DNA from 2 places in the Micromonospora sp. NPDC048898 genome. Region 2 is predicted to be linked to the other one. Evidence: predicted binding sites of a transcription regulator. Region 2 holds the regulator's gene; the other holds the start of a gene.
The links. The regulator HspR, encoded in region 2, represses chaperone genes until heat shock. The targets are predictions, from matches to a motif close to TTGAGTNNNNNNNACTCAA.
Positions count from the first base shown of each region.

Region 1 (11,530 bases), on a different contig from region 2:
GCCCCGCCCCGCCCCGCCCCGCCCGCTCATGATCCACACACGCGCTCGCGGGGTTGTGCCGGTCGGCGCAGCGGCCCGGACGGCGTAATGAAAGGCTTGGCACATGAGTTCCGCACCTGCACAGCACGACGCACCGACCGACGCACCGATTGACGCCAGCCCCGGCGGCACCGACGAGGTGAGCGCCTTCACCGATCTCGGGCTGCGCGCCGAGTTGCTGGGCGCGCTCGCCGCCCTCGGGTACGAGGAGCCGACCCCCATCCAGCGGGAGGCGATCCCGCCGCTGCTGGAAGGGCGCGACCTGCTGGGTCAGGCGGCCACCGGCACCGGCAAGACGGCGGCGTTCGCGCTGCCGCTGCTGAACCTCATGACGCCCCACCGCCGCGACGGCGACCCGGTGGCGCTGGTGCTGGTGCCGACCCGGGAGTTGGCGGTGCAGGTCTCCGAGGCGTTCCACCGCTACGGCAAGGACCTCGGCGCGCGGGTGCTGCCCATCTACGGTGGGCAGCCGATCGGGCGGCAGTTGCGGGCACTGGACAGCGGCGTCGACGTCGTGGTGGCCACCCCGGGGCGGGCGCTCGACCACATCGCCCGGGGCACCCTGCGTCTGGGCGGGCTGGCCACGGTGGTGCTCGACGAGGCCGACGAGATGCTCGACATGGGCTTCGCCGAGGACATCGAGGCGATCCTGGAGCACGCTCCGGCGCAGCGTCAGACTGTGCTGTTCTCGGCCACCATGCCGTCGCGCATCGACGGGATGGCCCGCCAGCACCTGCGGGAACCGGTCCGCATCGAGATCGGCCGGGAGCAGACCGTCGCGGGTGAGGCGCCCCGGGTGCGGCAGAGCGCGTACATCGTGACGCGGGCCCACAAACCGGCCGCATTGGGCCGGGTGCTGGACGTGGAGTCGCCCACCGCCGCGATCGTGTTCTGCCGCAGCCGCGAGGAGGTGGACCGGCTGACCGAGACGATGAACGGCCGGGGCTACCGCTCCGAGGCCCTGCACGGCGGGATGAGCCAGGAGCAGCGCGACCGGGTGATGGGCCGGCTGCGGGCGGGCACCGCCGACCTGCTGGTGGCCACCGACGTGGCGGCCCGTGGGCTGGACGTCGAGCAGCTCACCCACGTGGTCAACTACGACGTGCCGTCCGCGCCGGAGTCGTACGTGCACCGGATCGGCCGGGTCGGGCGGGCCGGCCGCGAGGGGGTGGCGATCACCCTCGCCGAGCCGCGTGAGCACCGGATGCTCAAGACCATCGAGCGGGTGACCGGCCAACGGATCACCATCGACAAGATCCCCACCGTGGCCGACATGCGCACCCGCCGGTTGGAGCTGACCCAGGCGGCGCTGCGGGAGAGCCTGCTGGAGGACGACCTCGACCCGTTCCGGGTGATCGTGGAGACGCTGACCGACGAGTTCGACCTGATGGAGGTCGCCCTCGCCGCCGTGAAGCTCGCGCACGAGGTGACCTCGCCGGGCGCCGACGACGAGGAGGAGATCCCGCAGGTGCCGGTGCGGGCTCCCCGCGAGGGTCGACCGGAGACCGGCGGCCGGGGCGGCGACCGGCGAGGCGGGGGCCGGCCGCGCTCGGGCGGCGGCAACACCGTGCAGGTCTTCGTCGGCCTGGGTCGACGGGCCGGGGTGCGTCCGCAGGATCTGGTGGGTGCGATCACCGGGGAGACCGGGATCCGTGGCCGCGACATCGGCTCGATCGAGATCGCCGACCGGTTCTCGCTGGTGGAGGTGCCGCAGGGGGTGGCCGACGAGGTGATCTCCGGGTTGCGGCAGAGCACGATCAAGGGCCGCAAGGCCACCGTGCGCCGCGACCGGGGAGGCGACGAGCGCTGAGCACGCCGCCGGCGACCGCCGGCCCGATCCACGCCGCCGGCGACCGCCGGCCTGAGCACGCCGCCGGCGACCGCCGGCCTGAGCACGCCGCCGGCGACCGCCGGCCTGAGCACGCCGCCGGCGACCGCCGGGGTACGACGGTCGCCGGCGCGGGTGGATCAGAAGGAGTACGGGCCGAAGCGGCCCCAGGCCACCACGGCGGCGAGCACGAGCAGCACCGCGCAGGTGATCGCGCCCTGGATCTCCGTGCGACGCTCGGCCGCCGTGTCGCGCTGCTTCCGGTCGCGCAGGTGCACGGAGATGCCGCCGATCATGACGACGACCAGCCCGACGGCGGCGAGCGGGGTGAGCACGGTGGCGATGCCGGTGAGCGCGGGCAGCACCAGCCCGACGGCGGCCAGCAGCTCGACCGTCCCGAGTGCCTTGACCTGGGTCGGTGGGACCGGGTCCACCCACCGCATCAGCTCACGCAGTTTGTCCTTGGGTTGGGTCAGTTTGGCGAAGCCGGCGCCGGCGAAGACGGCGGCGAGCAGGATCTGGATGATCCAGAGCACCAGGTTCACGGGGTTCCTCCGGGGGACCGCCTCGCGGCGGAGAGGCAGTTGGGGGTTCACGCGGGACAGTAGCCCCCTTTCCGCGTACCGAAGGACCCCCGCCGTCTCCGATGACGGCGGGGGTCCTTTGGGGTTGCGGCGTCAGACCGTGAAGAGCGCCGGACCGTCCAGCGTCTCGACCTCGGCCGGACGCAGCGCCAGGGCGAGCACGTCGGCCACGTCGGCCAGGGTGTGCACGGTCAGCGCCTCGCGCACCTCGGTCGGCAGGTCGTCCAGGTCGGGCTCGTTGCGAGCCGGGATGATCACCTCGGTGAGGCCGGCCCGGTGTGCGGCGAGCAGCTTCTGCTTCACCCCACCGATCGGCAGCACCCGACCGGAGAGCGTCACCTCGCCGGTCATCCCGAACTCGGGGCGGACCGGGCGGCCGGTGACCAGCGACGCCAGGGCCGTGACCATGGTGATGCCGGCGCTCGGGCCGTCCTTGGGCACCGCGCCCGCCGGGACGTGCAGGTGGATCCGCCGTCCCGCCAGGGCGTTCGGGTCGATGCCGAGCCGGCGCCCGTTGGAGCGCAGGTACGACAGCGCGATGTGCGCCGACTCCTTCATCACGTCGCCGAGCTGGCCGGTCAGGGTCAGCCCCGGCTCGCCCTCCATGCTCGTCGCCTCGATGAAGAGCACGTCCCCACCGGCACCGGTGACGGCGAGGCCGGTCGCCACACCGGGCACCGCCGTGCGCTCGGCCGACTCCGGGGTGAACTTCGGTCGGCCCAGGTAGCCGGTGAGGTTGTCGGTGTCGACGCGTACCGGGGTCGGGTCGGTCGCCAGCGTCACCGCCACCTTGCGCAGGATCTTGGCCAGGGCACGCTCGAGCTGCCGGACACCGGCCTCCCGGGTGTACTCCCCCGCGATCAGCGCGAGCGCCTCGTCGGCGACGCCGACCTCGTCGGCGGTCAGCCCGGCCCGGTCCCGCTGCCGGGGCAGCAGGTGGTCGCGGGCGATGGCGACCTTCTCGTCCTCGGTGTACCCGTCCAGGGTGACCAGCTCCATCCGGTCCAGCAGCGGGCCGGGGATGGACTCCACCACGTTGGCGGTGGCCAGGAACAGCACGTCGGACAGGTCCAGGTCGACCTCCAGGTAGTGGTCCCGGAAGGTGTGGTTCTGCGCCGGGTCGAGCACCTCCAGCAGGGCGGCGGCCGGGTCGCCGGCGTAGCCGGCGGAGACCTTGTCCACCTCGTCGAGGAGCACGACCGGGTTCATCGAGCCGGCCTCGCGCAGCGCGCGGACGATCCGGCCGGGCAGCGCACCCACGTAGGTGCGCCGGTGACCGCGGATCTCCGCCTCGTCGCGGACGCCGCCGAGCGAGACCCGGACGAAGTTGCGTCCGAGTGCCCGCGCCACGGACTCGCCGAGGCTGGTCTTGCCCACTCCGGGCGGACCGGCGAGGGCGAGCACCGCGCCCGAGCCGCGACCGCCGACGACGCCGAGGTTGCGCTCGGCCCGCCGGTTGCGCACGGCCAGGTACTCCAGGATGCGGTCCTTCACGTCGGCCAGGCCGGCGTGGTCGGCGTCGAGCACCGCCCGGGCCGCGGCCAGGTCGGTGTTGTCCTCGGTACGCGTGCCCCACGGCATCTCCAGCACCGTGTCGAGCCAGGTGCGGATCCAGCCCGCCTCCGGTGAGGCGTCACTGGCCCGCTCCAGCTTGCCGACCTCGCGCATGGCCGCCTCGCGGACCTTCTCCGGCAGCTCGGCGGACTCGACGCGGGAGCGGTAGTCGGCGGAGCCGTCCGGCTCGTCCTCGCCCAGCTCCTTGCGGATCGCGGCGAGCTGCTGACGGAGCAGGAACTCCCGCTGGGACTTCTCCAGCCCCTCCCGGACGTCACTGTTGATCTGCTCGGTGACCTCCTGCTCGGCCAGGTAGTCCTTCACCCAGCCGACAAGCAACTCCAACCGGGCGGTGACGTCCGCCGCGGCGAGCAGTTCGTTCTTCTGCTCCAGGGTCAACCAGGGTGCGTAACCGGCCGAGTCGGCCAGCTCGGACAGGTCGGTCATCCGCTCCACCGCGTCGATGACCTGCCAGGCGCCCCGCTGCTGGAGCACGGAGGTCACCAGGGCGCGGTACTCGCGGGCGAGTTCCCGGGCGCGGCCGGCGGGAGCGGGTTCGTCGAGTTCGGTCGCCTCGACCCAGAGTGCGGCGCCGGGGCCGGGCACGCCGGAGCCGATCCGGGCCCGGGACAGGCCGCGGATGACGGCGGCGGGCTCACCCTCGGGCAGCCGGCCGACCTTCTCGATGGTGGCGACGACGCCGACCGGGCCGTACTCGCCGTCGATGCGCGGCACGGCCAGCAGCTTGCGGTCGCCGGTCGCCCGCGCCGCGTCGATCGCGGCCTGGGTGGTGGGGTCGAGGGTCACCGGGATGACCATGCCGGGCAGCAGCACGGCGTCGGTCAGGGGAAGTACCGGAAGAGTTGCCATCGAACACCTGCTATCGCGTTGAGTTGAGCGTGTCTCACTCAAGTAACAAAGCGTTCCCCTTGTTCCGGCTTGTGACCCAGGCCACTCCGACGAAGGGATCTCCCCCACTCCCTTGCTGCGGGCCGACGCCGAGGGGTTCCTGCCGAAGACCAGCGAACCGAAACAACTGCTGCGGGCGATCGCCGCCGGCCGCAAGACCGTCGACAGCGCCGAAGAAACTGCACGTCTCGGAACGGACGGTGAAACGGTTGACGGCCGCGTTGCCGCGCCGGCTGCGGGTGTCCAACCGGGCCGAGGCGGCCGCCCTGGCCGGGCACACCGGCCTCCTCGACGATTGCGACCCCCACCGATTCGCGGTTTTTCTCGGTAACGAACGCAATCACGACGCGCCGAATGGGACGCATATTGTTGCGGATTACCGGGCTGATAGGTCAGACTTTGAACACATCCCGCCGCACACAGGGAGTAATCGGCAATGGCGAGAAAAGTAATCACGGTCCTGACCGACGACCTGGACGGCGGCAAGGCCGACCGGACGGTCGAGTTCAGTCTCGACGGCGTGGCCTACACGATCGACGTCTCGGACGAAAATGCCGGCGTCTTGCGCAAGACGCTTGATCCGTACATCAATGCGGGTCGGCGGATCGGGCGCGGCCCGGTGGAGAGCGCCCGATCGATCCGGAGGCCGGGGCGACCCACCGGTGCCGGAATGGATCGGGAGCAGAACCGGGCCATCCGGGAATGGGCCGTCAAGAACGGCTACAAAATTTCCGAGCGGGGCCGGATCCCGGTTGAGGTCGTCGAGGCGTACAAGGCGCGCTGACGCGCGGGTTGCCGACAGGGTTGCGCCGGACACGGCGAGGCCCCGCCGGATTGTCTCGGCACGACATGACGGTGGCCGGTCACCCAGGGTTTGTCGCCCCGGGTGACCGGCCGCCGTCGGTCGTGCTGGGTCAGTTGACGTCGATGCGTACCGAGTCGAACGCGGGGGTCTGGTTGGCCCGCTCCATCATCGGCAGCCGGTGTGAACCGTCACCGGCCCAGACGGAGCACTGCGCGGTGCCCGACTCCGGCAGGCCCGGAATCTGGATCGTCACCTCGTCGGGCTGGGCACCACCGCGGCCGTCCTCGGTCGCGACGAAGAAGGCGGGCACCTCCTGCGGCTCCGGCGGGGCGGTCAGACTGTCCAGCATCCGACACGCGGTATGGAAGTGGCCCCGGACCAGGCCCTGGGCGTTGAGCAGCGAACTCTCCACGTAGTAGCCACCCTGACCGGCGGCCAGGAAGCGGTCGCGGACCAGGTTGCGCGTGCTCACCCGCAGGGTGAACGCCTGGTTGCGGCCGATCTGCTCGGGGAACTGGGTGATCAACAAAGACGGGTTGTTCGCGGCGGCGCCGACCTCACCGAACTCGGTGCTGACGCAGCGGTTGCCAATCTGGAAACCGTCGTGCGGCTGGAGTCGGCTCTCGTCGCAGTCGTTGGCCAGCACGCCGAGCCCGGCGCCGGGGGCATTGCCACCGCCGTTGTTGTTGCCGCCGCCGTTGTTACCACCGTTGTTGCCGCCACCGTTGTTGTTGCCGCCGCCGCTATTCCCGCCGCCGTTGTTGCCGCCCGTGTTGCCGGTCGGCTGCACCTGGCAGTCGGCGAGCTGCGCCAGGCCCTGCGGCCGAGGCCCGACCCGGTCGATAGCGGTCGTGATCCGGTCCAGCACCGCGCGCCGTTTGCCGGCCAGCGGCTGCAGGATCGCGTTGCGGATGAAGGCCTCACCCTTGTTCCCCTCGGCGGCCAACCGGCGGTCCGCCTCGGCGATCTGGGCCTGCAACTGGGCGAGACTGCGATCCACCTCGGCCCGTGCCTGGGCCGGCACCTGCGGCAGCTTCGCCGCCACGTCCGGACAGGCGATGGCCGTGCCGGTGCCCACCGTGCCGTCCTTGCCGTCCTCACACTCGGGGACCGACTGCTGCCCGTCACCCCAGTGGTTACGCACCCAGCGGCCGTTCTGCCAGGTCCGGCTGGTCGAGGCGCCGCCAGCCGGCGCGGTCGAACCGGGACTCGGCTCCACGCACTGCCCAGCAACCGGACGGGGCTTATTTGTCCGCCGGTCCTGGGCCGACGAAATCTGGGTCACGGCGACGACTCCGCCGAAGACCACGAGCGTGCCGACAACGGCCAGCAGACGCTTGCTCCGCGCGTTGCCGGATGACCGGCGCGCCCGTGTGGACCTGCGCATCGAATTGCTCTCCTTCTCGATCCGGTAGTGGATTCCTGCCCTCGGCGGACCGACGGATGTGAGATCGCACGCCACGGTGGTGAGCACCGCGACCTACCCGGTAATGCGTCGATGGCCGACGATGCCCTTTCCGCACCGTCTCCCGCGCCCGTGGACGCGGTTGGGGAGATCCTGTTCATTCGCGCAGGAGTACGGGCCGGTGACCGGGAAGGTTCAACCGTCGCGAAGGAAATTGCCGGGACCGGAGGCGGAGCCGATCCGGGGCAGGAATCAGCAGGTGGAACGGGCGCCGGTCAGTCGGCGCAGAGGTGGTCGAAGGCGAATCCGCCGACGAGTTCGTGGCGGCGCCGACTCAGCGCGGCGATCCGCGCCGTCAGTTCGGCACGCGGCAGCAGGTCCGTGCCGGCGTCCGCCCGCAGCCGCTCCCCCACCGCGACGGTGGCGAGATCCTCGGCCAGTCGGGCCGCGTCGATGCCGCACGAGAAACGCTGCTCGGTCACCGAGACCTCCTCGACGAGGCAGGCGTCGGGGCGGACCTGCACCCAACTCCACCCCTGCGCCGGCCCGTCGGCCCAGCGCACGTGCAGCCCGCGCACGATCGGGTCGGCCACCCGGCCCGCCACGTACGCCTCGACCGCCGCCGCCCTGGTCAGCGCGCCGAGGTCGTTGACCGGCCCGGTACGGCCGTCCGGCAGCCGACCGAGGATGTCCCGGAAACCCACCGGGGCCGGGTCGTCGCCACCGGCGGTCACCCCGGCGGCGCCGGCCGCCCAGGCGCGCGCGTCGATCACGTACTCCACGAGGCGCCGGCCGTGCTCGGCGGCGCGCAACGTCGAGGATCCGATCCGCAGCACGGGCAGCCCGACGGCCGCGCTCACCGCGTCCGTGAGCCGTTCGAGCCGCTGCTGCGCGGAGCCGGCGGACGCCACCGGGCCGATCTCCACGGCGACGACCGCTCGGCCGGTGTCGGCGGCGCAGACAACGAAGTCGAAGCTGGCACGGCTGGCCGAACTCCACTGACTGCCGGTGACCCCGGGCGGGCGACCCTGGACCAGGTCGCTGAGCCGGCGGGCCGGATGGACCCGGAGGCCGGCGCGGCTGAGCGTCGTCTCGCGCCCACCGTCGGCGGGCAGCGCCCGCAGCCAGCCGCGGTCGTCGCTGCCGATGCTCGTCATCTGCCTGATCCATCCGCCGGTCGGTCGAGCCGGGCCGAGTCTAGGTGGTCGATCATCGGACACCGACTTCAGATGTGACCGGGATCACAGGCGAGTGACGTTCCAGGGGCGGCCGGCGGGTGTATCCAGCGACCGCCGGTACCGGACCGGCCGGAGGTGACCATGTCGCGTCAGCAGTTCGGCTTCCTCGCCGGGTTTCTCGCCGTGGCGCTCTGGGCACTCGCCGGCGTCGGCGTGACAGCCGTCGCCGTGCTCGCCGGCCTGCTCGGCTGGCTGGTGGTCCGGGTGCTCGACGGAGACCTCTCCGTGACCGGCCTCGGCGACCGCCGCACCGAGCCACGGCGACGCCGATGACCGGCCGCCCGTCCGACGCCGCGGACGTCGCGCGGATCGCGGTCCAGGCCGCCGGCCTGGTGCCGGGCGTCTCCGTCGTCCGTCCGGCGGCGGTCCGCCTCGACGACCGGTCCGTCGGACTCGACCTGCACCTGATCACCTGGTACGGACACAGCGTGCCCGCCATCGCCGAGGCGGTCCGGGCGGTGGTCGCCGACCGGGTGGGCGTCACCACCGGCCTCAGCGTGGCGGCGGTGACGGTCACCGTGGACGACCTGCTCGTCCCGGGCGTGGACGTCTCCGCGACCCCCGCGACCGTCGCACCCGGGGGCCGCTGAGATGCGCACCGCCAACCGGGTCGCCTCGCTGCTGCTGGCCACCGCCCTGCTCGTCGGCGGGGCCCTGGCAGCCGTCCAGGCACTCCTGCTCGCCCTGGACCGACCGGTGCCGCTGGACACCACCGGCTGGTTCGACGCCCTGCGCGGCACCCGGTGGCGTGACCCGACGGTCCGGGCGGTGGCCGGCGGCACCGTCCTGCTGGGCCTGGTCATCCTGGTCGCCCAACTGCGCCCCTGGACACCGGTGCGGTTGCGCACCGACGACCACGACGGCTGGCACCTGCACCGTCGCAGTGTGGAGCGGCGGCTGGCCGACGCGGCCAGCGCGGTGCCGGGCGTACGCCGCGCCCGGGTCCGCGTTCGACGCCGTGGCGGCCAGTGGCGCCCCCGGGTGCGCGCGACAGGTGACCCGGCGGCCCGGGCGGAGATCGAGTACGCCGTGCACCAGGAACTGCACCGCCTCACCGCGCCCCGCCCCGGACGCATCGACATCCGGCTACAGCCCCGTCGGCGCCCGGCATGACCAACGCCGGCCACCGCCTCCTGTGGACGATCGTCGCGCTGCTGCTGGTGGCGGGCGGCGCGGCGGCGCTGGCGGCCGGCAACGGCACCCTGCCCGGCGCTGATCCACAGGCGGTGTTGCTCAGCGCCGGGCTGCTGGACCGGTGGCGGACGGCCACACCGTGGAGCACCCTGGCCGCGGCGGTCGGCGGGGCACTACTCGCCCTGGCCGGGCAGCGTCTCCTGGCCCGGGAGGTGCGGCGCCCCGCCGGTACGCTGCGCGGCACCCTGAGCCACCCCGGGCGACGACCGGGTCGCACCCGGCTGGCCACCGACGTCCTCACCGACGCGCTGGTCCGCGACCTGACCACCAACCCCGAGGTACGCCGAGCCCGCGTGGTGCTCACCGGCGAACCGCCGCACCCCGACGTGTGGATCCGGGTGGACCTGACGGCCGACGCGGCGACCGCCGGTGTACGCGAACACGTCCGCGCCGCGGTCCGCCGGTTCGCGGCGACGACCGACTGCCAGCCGGCACACCTCGACGTGACCGCCCACATCGAGCCAGGCCGACCCTGACCCGCGCCGGGCCGACGGCGGCGTACCGTGCGCCCTGCTCTCCGGCCGGCACCTCACCTGGTACGGCCCGTCCCTGGCCGAGGCGCCCGCGCTCCTGGCCGAGCAGCTGTCCCGGCCGGTGCGGGGCGACTGACGCGGGCGGCACCGGCGGGTCAGTTGCCGACGTCGGATCGGCGCGCGGCCACGACGCTGGCCCCGATGGAGAGCACCAGGGTCAGCACCACCACCGCCAGGGTCGACCAGACCGGCAGCTTGCCCACCGGCGTCTCGGCCAGGATGAGCTTCAGCCCGGCGAAGGCGAGCAGCAGCGCCAGCCCGTAGCGCAGGTAGCCGAACTGTCGCAGCAGGCCGGCGAGGCAGAAGTAGAGGCTGCGCAACCCCAGTACGGCGAACGCGGTCGCCGTCCAGACCAGGAAGGTGTTGGTGGTGATGGCGAGGATCGCCGCCACCGAGTCGATGGCGAAGACCACGTCGGTGGCCTCGATGGCGACGAGTGCCACCAACAGCAGGGTGGCCACCCGCCGGCCGGAGACCCGGGCGGTGAACCGGTCGCCGTGGTAGCGGGCGTCGGTGGGCACCAGCTTTCGGAACAGCCGGACCACGACGTTGCGTTCCGGGTCGACGTCCGGCTTTCCGCGTACGGCCAGCCGCCAGCCGGTCCAGACCAGGAACGCGCCCAGCACGAACCCGGCCCAGGTGAGCCGGTCCAGCAGCTCGGCGCCGGCGAAGATGAACAGCAGGCGGAAGACGAGCGCCCCGACGACACCCCAGAACAGCACCTTGTGTTGATAGCCCGACGGCACCTGGAAGTAGCCGAAGAGCAGGGCGAAGACGAACACGTTGTCCACCGAGAGCGCCTTCTCCAACAGGTAGCCGGAGAAGTACGCGATGGCCGGATCGCCGCCGAGGCCCCACCACAGGACCAACCCGAACAGCAGGCCCGCGCCGACCCAGACGGCGCTCCACAGCAGCGCCTCGCGCAGCCCGATGACGTGGTTGTCCCGGTGCAGGAGCACGTCCACGGCGAGCAGTACGGCGATCACCGCGCCCACAGCCGCCCAGGCCCACAGCGGCACCGCGACCGTCGCCTCAGCCACCGACGCCCTCCGCATCGACCGCCCGCCACCTACCCCACGGGCCGCTTCCGAGCCTAAGCGAGCGCCCCCGCCCGCACCCGGGCTCCGCGGAAGTCGGTCCCCGCCCGCCGATCTTGCACTTTCCGCCGCCACAAAAGGCGTCGATCAGGTGGATATCGGCGACCGGAAAGTGCAAGATCGACGCAGGGTTGGGGGTGGGGTGGTGGGTCTGCCGGACATTGGTGGGGGGTGATCCGGCAGGATCGAGGGTGACCGGACACATCAATCGACACGGCAGGAGATCCCCGCATGAACCAGGCAGCAGGCGCCCGATCCGGCAAGCCCGAGGTGGGTCCGATCGAGGGTGCGCCGCCGGCCGACCTCGTGATCGAGGACATCACCGTGGGCGAGGGGCCGCAGGC
Region 1 covers NZ_JBICUF010000021.1:2,906-14,435, forward strand. The annotation lists gene ACGFIQ_RS32610 (DEAD/DEAH box helicase) at 104-1,849, shown strand; gene ACGFIQ_RS32615 (DoxX family protein) at 2,008-2,412, opposite strand; gene lon (endopeptidase La) at 2,545-4,875, opposite strand; gene ACGFIQ_RS32625 (Lsr2 family protein) at 5,351-5,698, shown strand; gene ACGFIQ_RS32630 (hypothetical protein) at 5,829-7,106, opposite strand; gene ACGFIQ_RS32635 (DUF2726 domain-containing protein) at 7,400-8,281, opposite strand; gene ACGFIQ_RS32640 (hypothetical protein) at 8,444-8,635, shown strand; gene ACGFIQ_RS32645 (Asp23/Gls24 family envelope stress response protein) at 8,632-8,952, shown strand; gene ACGFIQ_RS32650 (DUF6286 domain-containing protein) at 8,954-9,475, shown strand; gene ACGFIQ_RS32655 (hypothetical protein) at 9,472-10,032, shown strand; partial or broken gene ACGFIQ_RS32660 (cobalamin-binding protein) at 10,052-10,165, shown strand; gene ACGFIQ_RS32665 (TerC/Alx family metal homeostasis membrane protein) at 10,185-11,129, opposite strand; gene ACGFIQ_RS32670 (FKBP-type peptidyl-prolyl cis-trans isomerase) at 11,418-11,530, shown strand, end outside.
Region 1: lon (endopeptidase La) is a predicted target of HspR. The motif match lies at 4,899-4,917, and genes of this name have one in related genera.

Region 2 (11,530 bases):
CACGTTCGGCGACGGCGGCGATCGGGGCCTTCGGGTCGTCGAGGAAGACCGCGCGGGCGGCTTCGAGGATGACCTCGTCGTTGCGGGCGGCCTGGGCGCGTCGGCCGCCCAGCGTCTTGCCGGAAGTTGCCATGCCGTCAGCCTAACAGTGGAACGGATCGTTCCGGTCTGCTACTGTGATTTCAGAACGAAACATTCCGTTCCGAAGGAGTTCCGAGATGACCGGCACCGCGATCCGCCCCTTCCGCGTCGAGATCCCGCAGCCCGCCCTCGACGATCTGACCGCCCGCCTGGCCCGCACGAGCTGGCCCGCCGAGGTGCCCGGTGCCGGCGACACCTACGGGATCGGCACCGACCGGGTGCGGGCTCTCGCCGACCGGTGGCGCGACGGGTTCGACTGGCGGGCCGTCGAGGCCCAGCTGAACGCCCACCCCCAGTTCGTCACCGAGATCGACGGCGAGCAGATCCACTTCCTGCACGTCCGGTCCTCCCGCCCGGACGCCACCGCCCTCGTGCTGACCCACGGCTGGCCCGGCTCCGTCCTGGAATACCTGGACGTGATCGCCCCGCTCACCGAGCCCAGCGACCCGGCCGCGCCGGCCTTCCACCTGGTGATCCCGTCGCTGCCCGGCTTCGGGTTCTCCGGCCCCACCCGCAGCGCCGGCTGGAACCGCTTCCGCACCGCCCGCGCCTGGGCCGAGCTGATGAACCGCCTGGGGTACGACAGCTACGGCGCGGTCGGCAACGACGCCGGCTCGATGGTCGCGCCGGAACTGGGCCGGGTCGATCCGGAGCACGTCCTCGGCGTGCACGTCACCCAGCTCTTCTCGTTCCCCTCCGGCGACCCGGCCGAGTTCGCCGACCTGTCCGAGGCGGACCAGGCGGCGCTCGCGCACCTCCAGTGGTTCTACGAGAACAAGTTCTCCTTCAACCAGGTGCACAGCCAACAGCCGCAGACCCTGGCGTACGCGCTGGCCGACTCCCCGGTCGGGCTGCTCGCCTGGAACGCCCAACTGTTCGACGAGAGCCTGGACGCGGACTTCATCCTGGCCAACGTGGCCCTCTACTGGTTCACCGGCACGGCCGCCTCGGCGATCCGGCTCTACTGGGAAGACGCCCACGCCGACCAGCAGCCGACCGAGCCGACCACCGCGCCGACCGCGCTGGCCATGTTCCCCGGCGACTTCCAGTCCATCCGCCGCTTCGCCGAGCGGGACCACGCGAACATCGTCCGGTGGACGGCCTACGAAGCCGACGTCGAGGGCCGGGGTGACGTCGGCGGTCACTACGCCGCCCACCAGGCCACCGACGTCCTGGTCACCGACATCCGCGAGTTCTTCGCCAGCCTCCGCTGACCACCGCGTCGCCCGGGTGCCCGCCCCGCTCCACCGGGGCGGGCACCAACGCGTCCGGCCCCGGCCCTCGCCCTCGCCCCGGCCCGGTCCTCACCCTGTCCCGGCCCTCACCCTCACCCTGGCCCGGCCCGGCCCTCACCCTCACCCCGGCCCGGCCCTCACCCTCACCCTCACCCTCGCCCCGGCCCGGCGCTCACCGGCCCGGCTCCCGCCCTCGCCCTCGCCCGGCATGGCCCGACCCCGACCCCGACCCTGGCCCTGGCCCTGGCCTTGACCTTGGCGCGCTTGATCCACTCGGCTTTCAGGAAATCGGGGTATTCGGACCGCCAGGACACCGCGACATCCTGAAAGCCGAGTCGATCACCGTTAGGAACAGCCCTTCACGATCCTTATGGGCGGATTCGCCGAGGCAGGCGGGCTGTGCACGGGGTGTCATGGTCGGCGCGGAGCACACAGCGACGGCCGCCGTCCAGCCGCCGGTCGCAGAAGACCCAGAGCCGTACCCCTTGGTCGTCGTGGTCGGCGACGGTGACCCCGCCAAGGTCGATCCGGCAAGGAAAGCCAGCGACCGGCCGGCGGTCCGCCCCAGCATCTTGGCGCGTGCCAGAGCGGGCGCGGATATCGGCAGGTGGATGACGAATCGGCCGGTCATCGCCGCCACCCTCGGTCCACCATCAGCGGTGCTCCTCTCGGTGTGTTCGTCGCAGAGAAGCAGTAGATCTTGGAAAGAAACTGCCCCTGGAGGGGCGCATTTCTTCCAAGATCTCTCGCGGCGAGCTCCAGGGAGGAGCACTGTCCTTCCAAGATCTGCGGTTTGTTCACCAGGCGGTAGCCTTGGCGTGTGCGAGTACGTGTCGAGCAGACCGCCCTACCCGGGATCGGGGTACGTCACGATCTGGTGACGGAGTCCGGGCGCCGCCTGGGCGTTGTCTCCCACCGCAATGGCCGCCGTGATCTCGTCCTGTACGACCCGGACGATCCCGACTCCTGCCAGGCGGACATCCCGCTGACCGACGACGAGGCTGAGGCTCTGGCCGACATCCTCGGCGCGTCGCTGATGCTCGGCCAGCTCTCCGGGCTGCGCGAGCAGGCCGCCGGTCTGCTCACCGAGCAGATCGCCATCACGGCCGGCTCGCCGTACGTCAACCGGAAGCTCGCCGACACCAAGGCGCGTACCCGCACCAGCGCCTCCATCGTGGCGGTGCTGCGCGAAGGCGAAGTGATCGTCTCGCCACTCCCCTCCTTCCGCTTCGCGGCCGGCGATGTGGTGGTCGTCGTCGGGACCCGCAGGGGTCTCGACGGCGTGTCCGCCATCCTCGCCGACAGTGACCCGGACGGCTGAGGCGGATGCACGATTTCAAGACGCTGCTCATCGAAGTCGGTGCGCTGCTGCTGCTGCTCGGTGTCCTCGGCCGGCTCAGCCGCCGGGTAGGCCTCTCACCCATCCCTCTCTACCTGCTGGCCGGGCTCGCGTTCGGGCACGGCGGGTTGCTTCCGCTCGCCGCCAGCGAGGAGTTCTTCGCCGTTGGCGCCGAGATCGGCGTCATCCTGCTGCTGGTGATGCTCGGCCTGGAATACTCGGCCAACGAGTTGGTCGGCAACCTCCGCTCGGCGGCCCCGGCCGGGTTGATCGACGGCGTGCTCAACGCGCTACCCGGCGCGGGGTTCGCCCTGCTGCTCGGCTGGGACTGGGTCGCCGCCCTGGTGCTCGGCGGCATCACCTGGGTCTCCTCCTCCGGGGTGATCGCCAAGGTTCTCGCCGACCTGGGCCGGCTCGGTAACCGGGAGACCCCGGTGATCCTCTCGGTCCTGGTGATCGAGGACCTGGCGATGGCGCTCTACCTGCCGTTGGTCACGGCCGTGCTGCTCGGCAGCGGCCTGCTCGGCGGTGGCATCGCGCTCACCATCGCGGTGGGTACGGTGCTGATCGTGCTTGTGGTCGCCATCCGGTACGGCCACCTGATCTCCTCCGCGCTGTCGGCGAAGGACCCGGAGGCGCTGCTGCTCGGCGTCCTCGGTCTGACGGTGCTGGTCGCGGGTATCGCGGCGAAGCTCCAGGTGTCGGCGGCGGTCGGCGCGTTCCTGGTCGGCATCGCGCTCTCCGGTCCGGTGGCGCACCACGCGACCGAGTTGCTCTCCCCGCTGCGGGACCTGTTCGCCGCCGTGTTCTTCGTCTTCTTCGGCCTGGTCACCGACCCACGGGACATTCCGCCGGTGCTGCTGCCGGCGCTCGCGTTGGCCGTGGTCACGATGGCGACGAAGACGCTCACCGGTTACCTCGCGGCCCGCCGGGTCGGCATCGCGGAACCCGGTCGGTGGCGGGCCGGCCTGGCACTCGTACCCCGGGGTGAGTTCTCCATCGTCATCGCCGGGCTCGCGGTGGCCGCCGGGAGCGTCGAGCCGCGGTTGGCGGCGCTGGCCGCGACGTACGTCCTGATCACCGTGGTGACCGGGCCGATCCTCGCCCGGCTGCCGGACTTCCCGTGGTTCAAACGGTGGCTGCGTAACCGCGCGGCGGCCCAACGGCGGGAGCGGACCCCGGTCGTCGACGCAGTGCAGTGAGCCCCACCTGAACGCGGCGGCCGCGTGGGTCGCACCCTCGCGGAGGTAGAAGCGATGCACTGGACCCGCCCATGCCAACGGTTGCGGAATTGCTCCTCGCGGCTACTACCGCAGCACCCGACGGCGGGTTACCGTTTCGCCCCAGCAGCCAAGGTCCGTAGGCAGCGTTGCCAAACGCGGGCGAGAGCGTGGAAGGTTGGCCGGTGAGCGTGCAGGAGTCGACGTTCCGCGGCTTCGCCAACCCCGTCGATCCGAGTCCGGCGGAGTTGCGAGCTTGGGCGTACAAGCCTGATTCGGTGCCGTTGGCTTCGATGCCACCGGACTGGGACCTGTTGGTCTCCGGCGACCGACTGGTGCTGACACTCTTCGAGTTGGCAATGGACCCGACCTGTCCGGCCCGGCGTTTCGCCCTGCACTGCCTCTACATCTACGCGGCCGACGGCATCCGGACGAACTTCCGCGCCCACCCCAAGCGCCGCTTCCGCAAGCTCGTCGAGCAGGCCGAGCGGGACGGCGACGAGCTGATGAGGATCTGGGCGCACAACGGGCGGGTGCTGCTGGCCCGACCGGATCTCTTCGTCTACCGGGACTGGTGCGAGGGCGGCCTGGTCCGCGAAAACCGCCGCCTCGGCTGAACTGCGCCCCGCGCCGCGTCCCGGCCCGCACTCGGTACTACGAACGGGCCGGGACCCCCGCCTTGGCGTCACCCGCGTCCCGGCCCGCACTCGGTACTACGAACGGGCCGGGACCCCCGCCTTGGCGTCACCCGCGTCCCGGCCCGCACTCGGTACTACGAACGGGCCGGGACCCCCCGTGGGTCCCGGCCCGCACGTCGGTTGCCGGTCAGTCCTGCTTGCGTTCGGGTTCGGGTCGATTCTTGTCGTCGCCCCGCTCGGCGAACCGGCCTCCGACGACCCGGTCCCGATAGGTCCCCTCGGTTACCTTGTCGAACTTCTTGCGGACGGTTTCGGCCAGGCTTTCCAGCCGGTCCTCCGTCTGCTCGGCCACCTTCTTCGCCGGTTCCGCCATCGCTCCCCCTCGCCATGTCGGCAGGCCCGAAATAGCCGATTGGACCCGTATTCACAGGCTAACCGAAACGGCCCGGACCGCGCCGGGGAATCCGGCGCGGTCCGGGCCGAGGAGACGGATCCGGGTGCGTTGTCAGGTCAACGATCGGGAGTACGGCGGGGTCGCCACACCACGAGCGCGGTGGACGTGCGGTTGGTCGGCACCAGGTCCCGTCCGGGGAAGCGGGCGAGTGATTCCAGCTCGGCCACCCGCCGGTACGCGGCATCCAGCTCCGCCTCCAGTCGGGCCACCCGCTGCTGCGCCTGCTCCAGCAGCCGCTCCAGCCCGATGATCCGCTTGACGCCGGCCAGGTTGATCCCGTCGTCCTGACTGAGCCGCTGCACCTCGCGCAGCAGCACCACGTCGCGGACGCTGTACCGGCGCCCGCCACCAGCGGCTCGGCCAGGCTGCACCAGCCCCAGTCGGTCGTACTGGCGCAGGGTCTGTGGATGCATCCCCGCCATCCGCGCCGCAACCGAGATCATCAGCACCTTGGCCTCGTAGGCAGGGTCACCCGAACCGAGGAACTCGCCCGACATGCCGCTCACCTCCGCGTCCCTTCCACCGGACTAACTGACCCGACGCAACCGCGCGTCGAGATGTTCCCGGGCCGCCGGCGGGCTCTGCTCGGCGAACGCCTCCAGCGAGGCGCGCGCCTCGTCGGACAACCCGGCCGGCACCACCACGTCCAAGGTGACAAGCAGGTCGCCGGCCTGTCCGTCGCGGCGGACCACACCCTTGCCGCGGGCGCGCAGCACCCGCCCGCTCGGCGTCCCCGGCGGAACCCGCAGGGTCACCGCGCCGTCGAGCGTGGGCACCCGCAGGTCCGTGCCGAGCACGGCTTCCGCGAAGGTGACCGGCACGCTCAGCGTCAGGTCGTCACCGGTACGCCCGAACAGCTCGTCCGGTCGAACCTTGACGTGCACGAACAGGTCGCCGGCCGGACCGCCGCGCTCGCCCGGCTCACCGCGCCCGGTCAGCCGGATGCGCTGGCCGTCGGCAACACCGGCCGGGAAGCGCACGTTCATGGTGCGGGTCTTGGTGACACCGCCGCTGCCGTGGCACTCGGGGCACTTCTCCTCGACCACGGTGCCGACGCCCTGGCAGTTGCGGCACGGCTCGGAGAAGCTGAACGAGCCCTGGTTGCGGGTGGTCACGCCGGCACCGTGGCAGACCGGGCAGGTACGCGGCTGGGTGCCGGGCTTGGCCCCGTTGCCGTGGCAGGTGTCGCAGACCCCGGGCGCGCGCAGCGTCAGGGGCAGCGTCACCCCGCGAACCGCGTCGCCGAAGTCCAGTGCCACCTCGGTCTCCACGTCCCGGCCGCGGGCCGGACCGCGCGGCGCCGCCTGCCCACCGCCCTGACCACCGGTGAAGATCGAACTGAACAGGTCCTGGAAGCCGGTGCCTCCGAAGCGGCGGTCGCCGCCCCCGCCGCCGAACATGTCGGAGACGTCGAACGGCATGCCGCCCGGCTGACCCTCGCCACGGGCGTTACGCCGGAACGCGCCCGAGCCGAACAGCGAGCGCATCTCGTCGTACTCGCGGCGGCGGCCGGAGTCCGACAGCACGTTGTACGCCTCGGACGCGGCCTTGAACCGCTCCTCGGCCTTGGCGTCGCCCGGGTTGTGGTCCGGGTGCGACTCACGGGCCACCTTGCGGTACGCCTTCTTGATGTCGTCCGCGGAGGCGGCCTTGTCCACGCCGAGCACGGCGTAGAAGTCCTTCTCGATCCAGTCCTTGGAACTCACCGGTCCACCCCCTTTCGGCAGTCGCGGCCCGGCCGTCCCGCCCACCGTCGCGCGGTGGGCGGGACGGCCCGGTCACTGTCTCGCACTATTCCGGGTCCGCGACCGCGACCAGCGCGGGACGCAGCAGCCGCTCACCGAGCTGGTAGCCGCGCCGCATCACCTGGACGCAGGTCGGCTCGCTGACCTCGGCCGAGGTCTGGTGCGCGACCGCCTCGTGGCGGGTCGGGTCGAACGCGTCGCCCTGCTCGCCGAAGGCGTTCAGGCCGAACTTGCCCAGTGCGGTGGTGAGTTGTTCCGCCACCGTGCCGAACGGTCCGACCAGGTCGCCGTGTTCCCGAGCCCGGTCCAGGTCGTCGAGGATCGGCAGCAGCGCGGCCAGCACCGAGCCGGTCGCCTGCTCCTGCACCAGGTTGCGGTCGCGGTCGACCCGCTTGCGGTAGTTGGCGTACTCCGCCGACACCCGCTGCAGGTCCCTGGTCCGCTCGTCCAACTCGGCCCGGAGTGCCTCCAGCTCGGCGCCGAGCGACGTGCCCGTGCCAGCGCCGTCGACCGGCTGTGCCGGGGCGTCCACCACCGGTGGACCGGTTGGCTCCGGTCCGTCGGTGGAGTTGACCTCGACCTCGATCTCGTCGACCACGACCTCGGCGTCCTCGACCAGACCCTCGGCCGGCACACCGGTCTCCGCGTCGGCGGCGGTGCCCTCCGGCTCCGCCGTGTCGACGAGCTTGCGCTTGTTGCGGATGACGACCCGCTCCCCGTCGCCGGTGGTCGGCTCCGTGGGCGCGGAGCCACCCGGCGTCGACCCGGTGTCGCCCGGGTCGGCGGCTCGTGGCTTCTGCGTCATGCGGCTACCTCATCCCCTTCGCCGTGGATACGTGTCGGAGGCCGACTGTCACTTCTTGCCGTCCTCGTCCACGATCTCCGCGTCGACCACGTCGTCGGCCGCACCGGCCTGCGCACCTGTCGCACCGGTCGCGCCGGCCGCACCCGGGCCGGGCTCGCCACCCGGCTGCTGACCCTGCTCGGCCTGCTGGGAGTAGAGCAGCGAACCAGCCTCCTGGGAGACCTTCGCCAGCTTCTCGTGGGCGGACTTGATCTTCTCGATGTCCTGACCGCCGAGGGCGCCGCGCAGCTCGCCGAGCGCCTCGTTGAGCTGCTCCCGGTTTTCACCGGGCAGCTTGTCGCCGCTCTCGGCGAGGAACTTCTCGGTCTGCCACTGCAGCGCCTCGGCCACGTTGCGAGCCTCGGCGTCGTCGCGACGGCGCTTGTCCTCCTCCGCGTGCTCCTCGGCGTCCCGGCGCATCCGCTCGATGTCGTCCTTCGGCAGCGAGGAGCCGCCGGTGATCGTCATCTTCTGTTCCTTGCCGGTGCCCAGGTCCTTGGCGTGCACGTTGACGATGCCGTTGGCGTCGATGTCGAAGGCGACCTCGATCTGCGGCACACCGCGCGGCGCCGGCGGGAGGCCGGTCAGCTCGAAGGTGCCGAGCTTCTTGTTGTAGGCCGCGATCTCCCGCTCACCCTGGAACACCTGGATCAGCACCGACGGCTGGTTGTCGTCCGCCGTGGTGAAGACCTCGGAGCGCTTGGTCGGGATGGTGGTGTTGCGCTCGATCAGCTTGGTGAAGATGCCGCCCTTGGTCTCGATGCCCAGGCTCAGCGGGGTCACGTCGAGCAGCAGGACGTCCTTGACCTCACCCTTGAGCACACCGGCCTGGAGGGCGGCGCCGACGGCGACGACCTCGTCCGGGTTGACGCCCTTGTTGGGGTCGCGACCGGTGAGCTGCTTGACCAGGTCGGTCACGGCGGGCATCCGGGTCGAACCGCCGACCAGGATGACGTGCTCGACGTCGGAGATCTTGATCCCGGCGTCCTTCACGGCCTGCTCGAACGGGCCCTTGCAGCGGTCCAGCAGGTCCTGCGTCATCCGCTGGAACTCGGCGCGGCTCAGCGTCACGTCGAGGTGCAGCGGGCCGGCCGCGCCGGCGGTGATGTACGGCAGGTTGATGTTGGAGGTGGTGGCGGCGGACAGCTCGATCTTGGCCTTCTCGGCGGCCTCACGGAGGCGCTGGAGGGCCATCTTGTCCTGACCGAGGTCGATGCCGTGCTCACCACGGAACGTCTTGACCAGGTGGTCGATGATCCGCTGGTCCCAGTCATCGCCACCGAGGTGGTTGTCACCACTCGTCGACTTGACCTCGATGACGCCCTCGGCCAGCTCCAGCAGCGACACGTCGAAGGTGCCGCCGCCGAGGTCGAAGACCAGGACGGTCTGCTCCTTGGAGCCCTTGTCCAGCCCGTACGCCAGGGCAGCCGCGGTCGGCTCGTTGACGATCCGCAGCACGTTGAAGCCGGCGATCTCACCGGCCTCCTTGGTGGCCTGGCGCTGGCTGTCGTTGAAGTAGGCCGGGACGGTGATCACCGCGTCGGTGATCTGCTCGCCCAGGTACGCCTCCGCGTCCCGCTTGAGCTTCATCAGCGTCCGGGCCGAGATCTCCTGCGGGGTGTACTTCTTGCCGTCGATGTCGACGGACCAGTTCGTGCCGACCTCGCGCTTGACCGACCGGATCGTCCGGTCCGGGTTGGTCACCGCCTGGCGCTTGGCGACCTCGCCGACGAGCACCTCGCCGTTGCGGGCGAACGCGACGATCGACGGGGTCGTCCGCGACCCCTCAGCGTTGGCGATGACTGTGGGTTCACCGCCCTCGAGAACGCTGACGCAGGAGTTCGTCGTGCCGAGGTCGATACCGACCGCACGTGCCATCTTCGCTTCCTCACTTCGTAAGGTTGTGCAGGTGACGGGCATCGCCCGCGGCTGCTTGGCGAGCACCGCCCGCAGCGGGCCCCACCACAAGTTGAGTGAACTTGACTCAATAGTGCCACGCGTTGGCGAATCGTCAAGTCGGGTTGAGTCACCCCGACGCAACTCAGCCATTCCTACCGTCCGGTTGTCTTCCCTTGCATCGGTCGGGCACGCTTTAGCGGTGACGACGCACGGCGATTCCGCCACCCGTTCCGGCGCGCCCGCCGTCGCAGCCCGCACCGGCCCGCCGGACGCCGCGGAGGAGCCGCCCGCCACCACCGGGGACGACAGCCTCCCCGGCGCCCTGTCGGGTCTCCGGGAGGCGATAGGTGCGACCCGGTTTCCTCTCGCACTGCCCTCCGCCGGCTCCGCCCGGCACACCGCCGCCGCCCTCACCGACCAGCTCGACGACTACCTGCTGCCCCGGCTCGCCCGGCTGGACGCCCCGCTGCTCGTGGTGGTCGGCGGCTCCACCGGCGCGGGCAAGTCGACACTTGTCAACAGCCTGGTCAAGGCCCGGGTCAGCGCCGCCGGCGTGCTCCGGCCGACCACCCGCTCCCCGGTGCTGGTGTGCAACCCGTCCGACGCGGCGTGGTTTCGGCAGGGTGACCTGCTGCCCGGGCTGACCCGCACCACCGAGCCGAGCGACGATCCGCGCGCCCTGCACCTCGTCACCGCGCCCGCCCTGCCCGCCGGGCTGGCCTTCCTCGACGCACCCGACATCGACTCGGTGGTCGACGCCAACCGGGCGCTCGCCACCCAACTGCTCGCCGCAGCCGACCTCTGGCTGTTCGTCACCACCGCCGCCCGGTACGCCGACGCGGTGCCGTGGGAGCTGCTGCGCAGCGCCCGGGCGCGTGGCGCGGTGATCGCCATGGTGCTGGACCGAGTGCCCGCCGAGGCCACCGACGAGATCGCCGCGCACCTGGCCGAGATGCTCGCCGAACAGGATCTCGGCCGGGCGCCGCTGTTCGTGTTGCCGGAGACCTGGGTCGACGGTCAGGGGCTACTGCCCGAGGGCGTGACCGCGGCGCTGGCCGACTGGTTCGCCCGACTGGCCGGCGACGCGGAAGCCCGCTCGGCCGTGGTCCGCCAGACCCTGGACGGTGCGCTGGCCGCGCTCCACCCCGCCGTCGAGGAGCTGGCCACCGCCGCCGACGCGCAGGTCACCGCCGCCGCCGAGCTGGACGAACGGGTCCGGGCCGCGTACCGGGGTGCCGAACGCACAGTCGAGCAGGGGCTCCAGGACGGCCGACTACTCCGGGGCGAGGTGCTCGCCCGCTGGCAGGAGTTCGTCGGCACCGGGGAGTTCTTCCGCACCCTGGAGGCCCGGATCGGTCGCCTCCGCGACCGGGTCGTCGCCGCTGTCACCGGTCGCCCGGCGCCCGCCGTCGAGCTGCGCAACGCCATCGAGTCGCAGCTGGTCACGCTGCTGCGCGGGGTGTCCTCGGAGGCCGCCGAATCCGCGTACACGGCGTGGAAGGCGCACCCGGCGGGCTCCGGGCTGATCGATCCGGCGCTCGCCCACCCGAGCGACGACCTCCCGGAGCGCGCCGAACGCATGGTCCGGGACTGGCAGCGCGGGGTGTTGGAGCTGGTCCGGGTCGAGGGCGGCGACAAGCGGTTCGTGGCCCGCACCGCCGCGTACGCGGTCAACGCCACCGGGTTGGCCGTCATGATCGCCGTCTTCGCCTCCACCGCGTTCATCCCGACCGGGCTGGAGCTGGCCACCGGGGCGGGCACCACCGTCGCCGCGCAGGCGGTGCTCCAGGCGATCTTCGGGGACCAGGCGGTGCGTACCCTCGCTGCCAAGGCCCGCACCGACCTGCTGGCCCGGGTGCGGACGCTGCTCGACGCGGAGGCCGACCGGTTCCTCGGCCGCACCGCCGACGCCCGCCCCGCCGCGGACGCCGGCGACGGGCTGCGCCGGGCCGCCGGTCGGGTCGAGCTGGCCCGGCACCGCAGCGGCCTGACCGCGGGCGGCGACACCCAGCCGT
Region 2 covers NZ_JBICUF010000004.1:413,841-425,370, forward strand. The annotation lists gene ACGFIQ_RS14965 (TetR/AcrR family transcriptional regulator) at 1-133, opposite strand, end outside; gene ACGFIQ_RS14970 (epoxide hydrolase family protein) at 219-1,355, shown strand; partial or broken gene ACGFIQ_RS14975 (hypothetical protein) at 1,745-2,007, opposite strand; gene ACGFIQ_RS14980 (TrkA C-terminal domain-containing protein) at 2,197-2,697, shown strand; gene ACGFIQ_RS14985 (cation:proton antiporter) at 2,703-3,917, shown strand; gene ACGFIQ_RS14990 (hypothetical protein) at 4,121-4,552, shown strand; gene ACGFIQ_RS14995 (hypothetical protein) at 4,761-4,946, opposite strand; gene ACGFIQ_RS15000 (heat shock protein transcriptional repressor HspR) at 5,084-5,524, opposite strand; gene dnaJ (molecular chaperone DnaJ) at 5,555-6,733, opposite strand; gene grpE (nucleotide exchange factor GrpE) at 6,819-7,577, opposite strand; gene dnaK (molecular chaperone DnaK) at 7,626-9,494, opposite strand; gene ACGFIQ_RS15020 (ABC transporter) at 9,715-11,530, shown strand, end outside.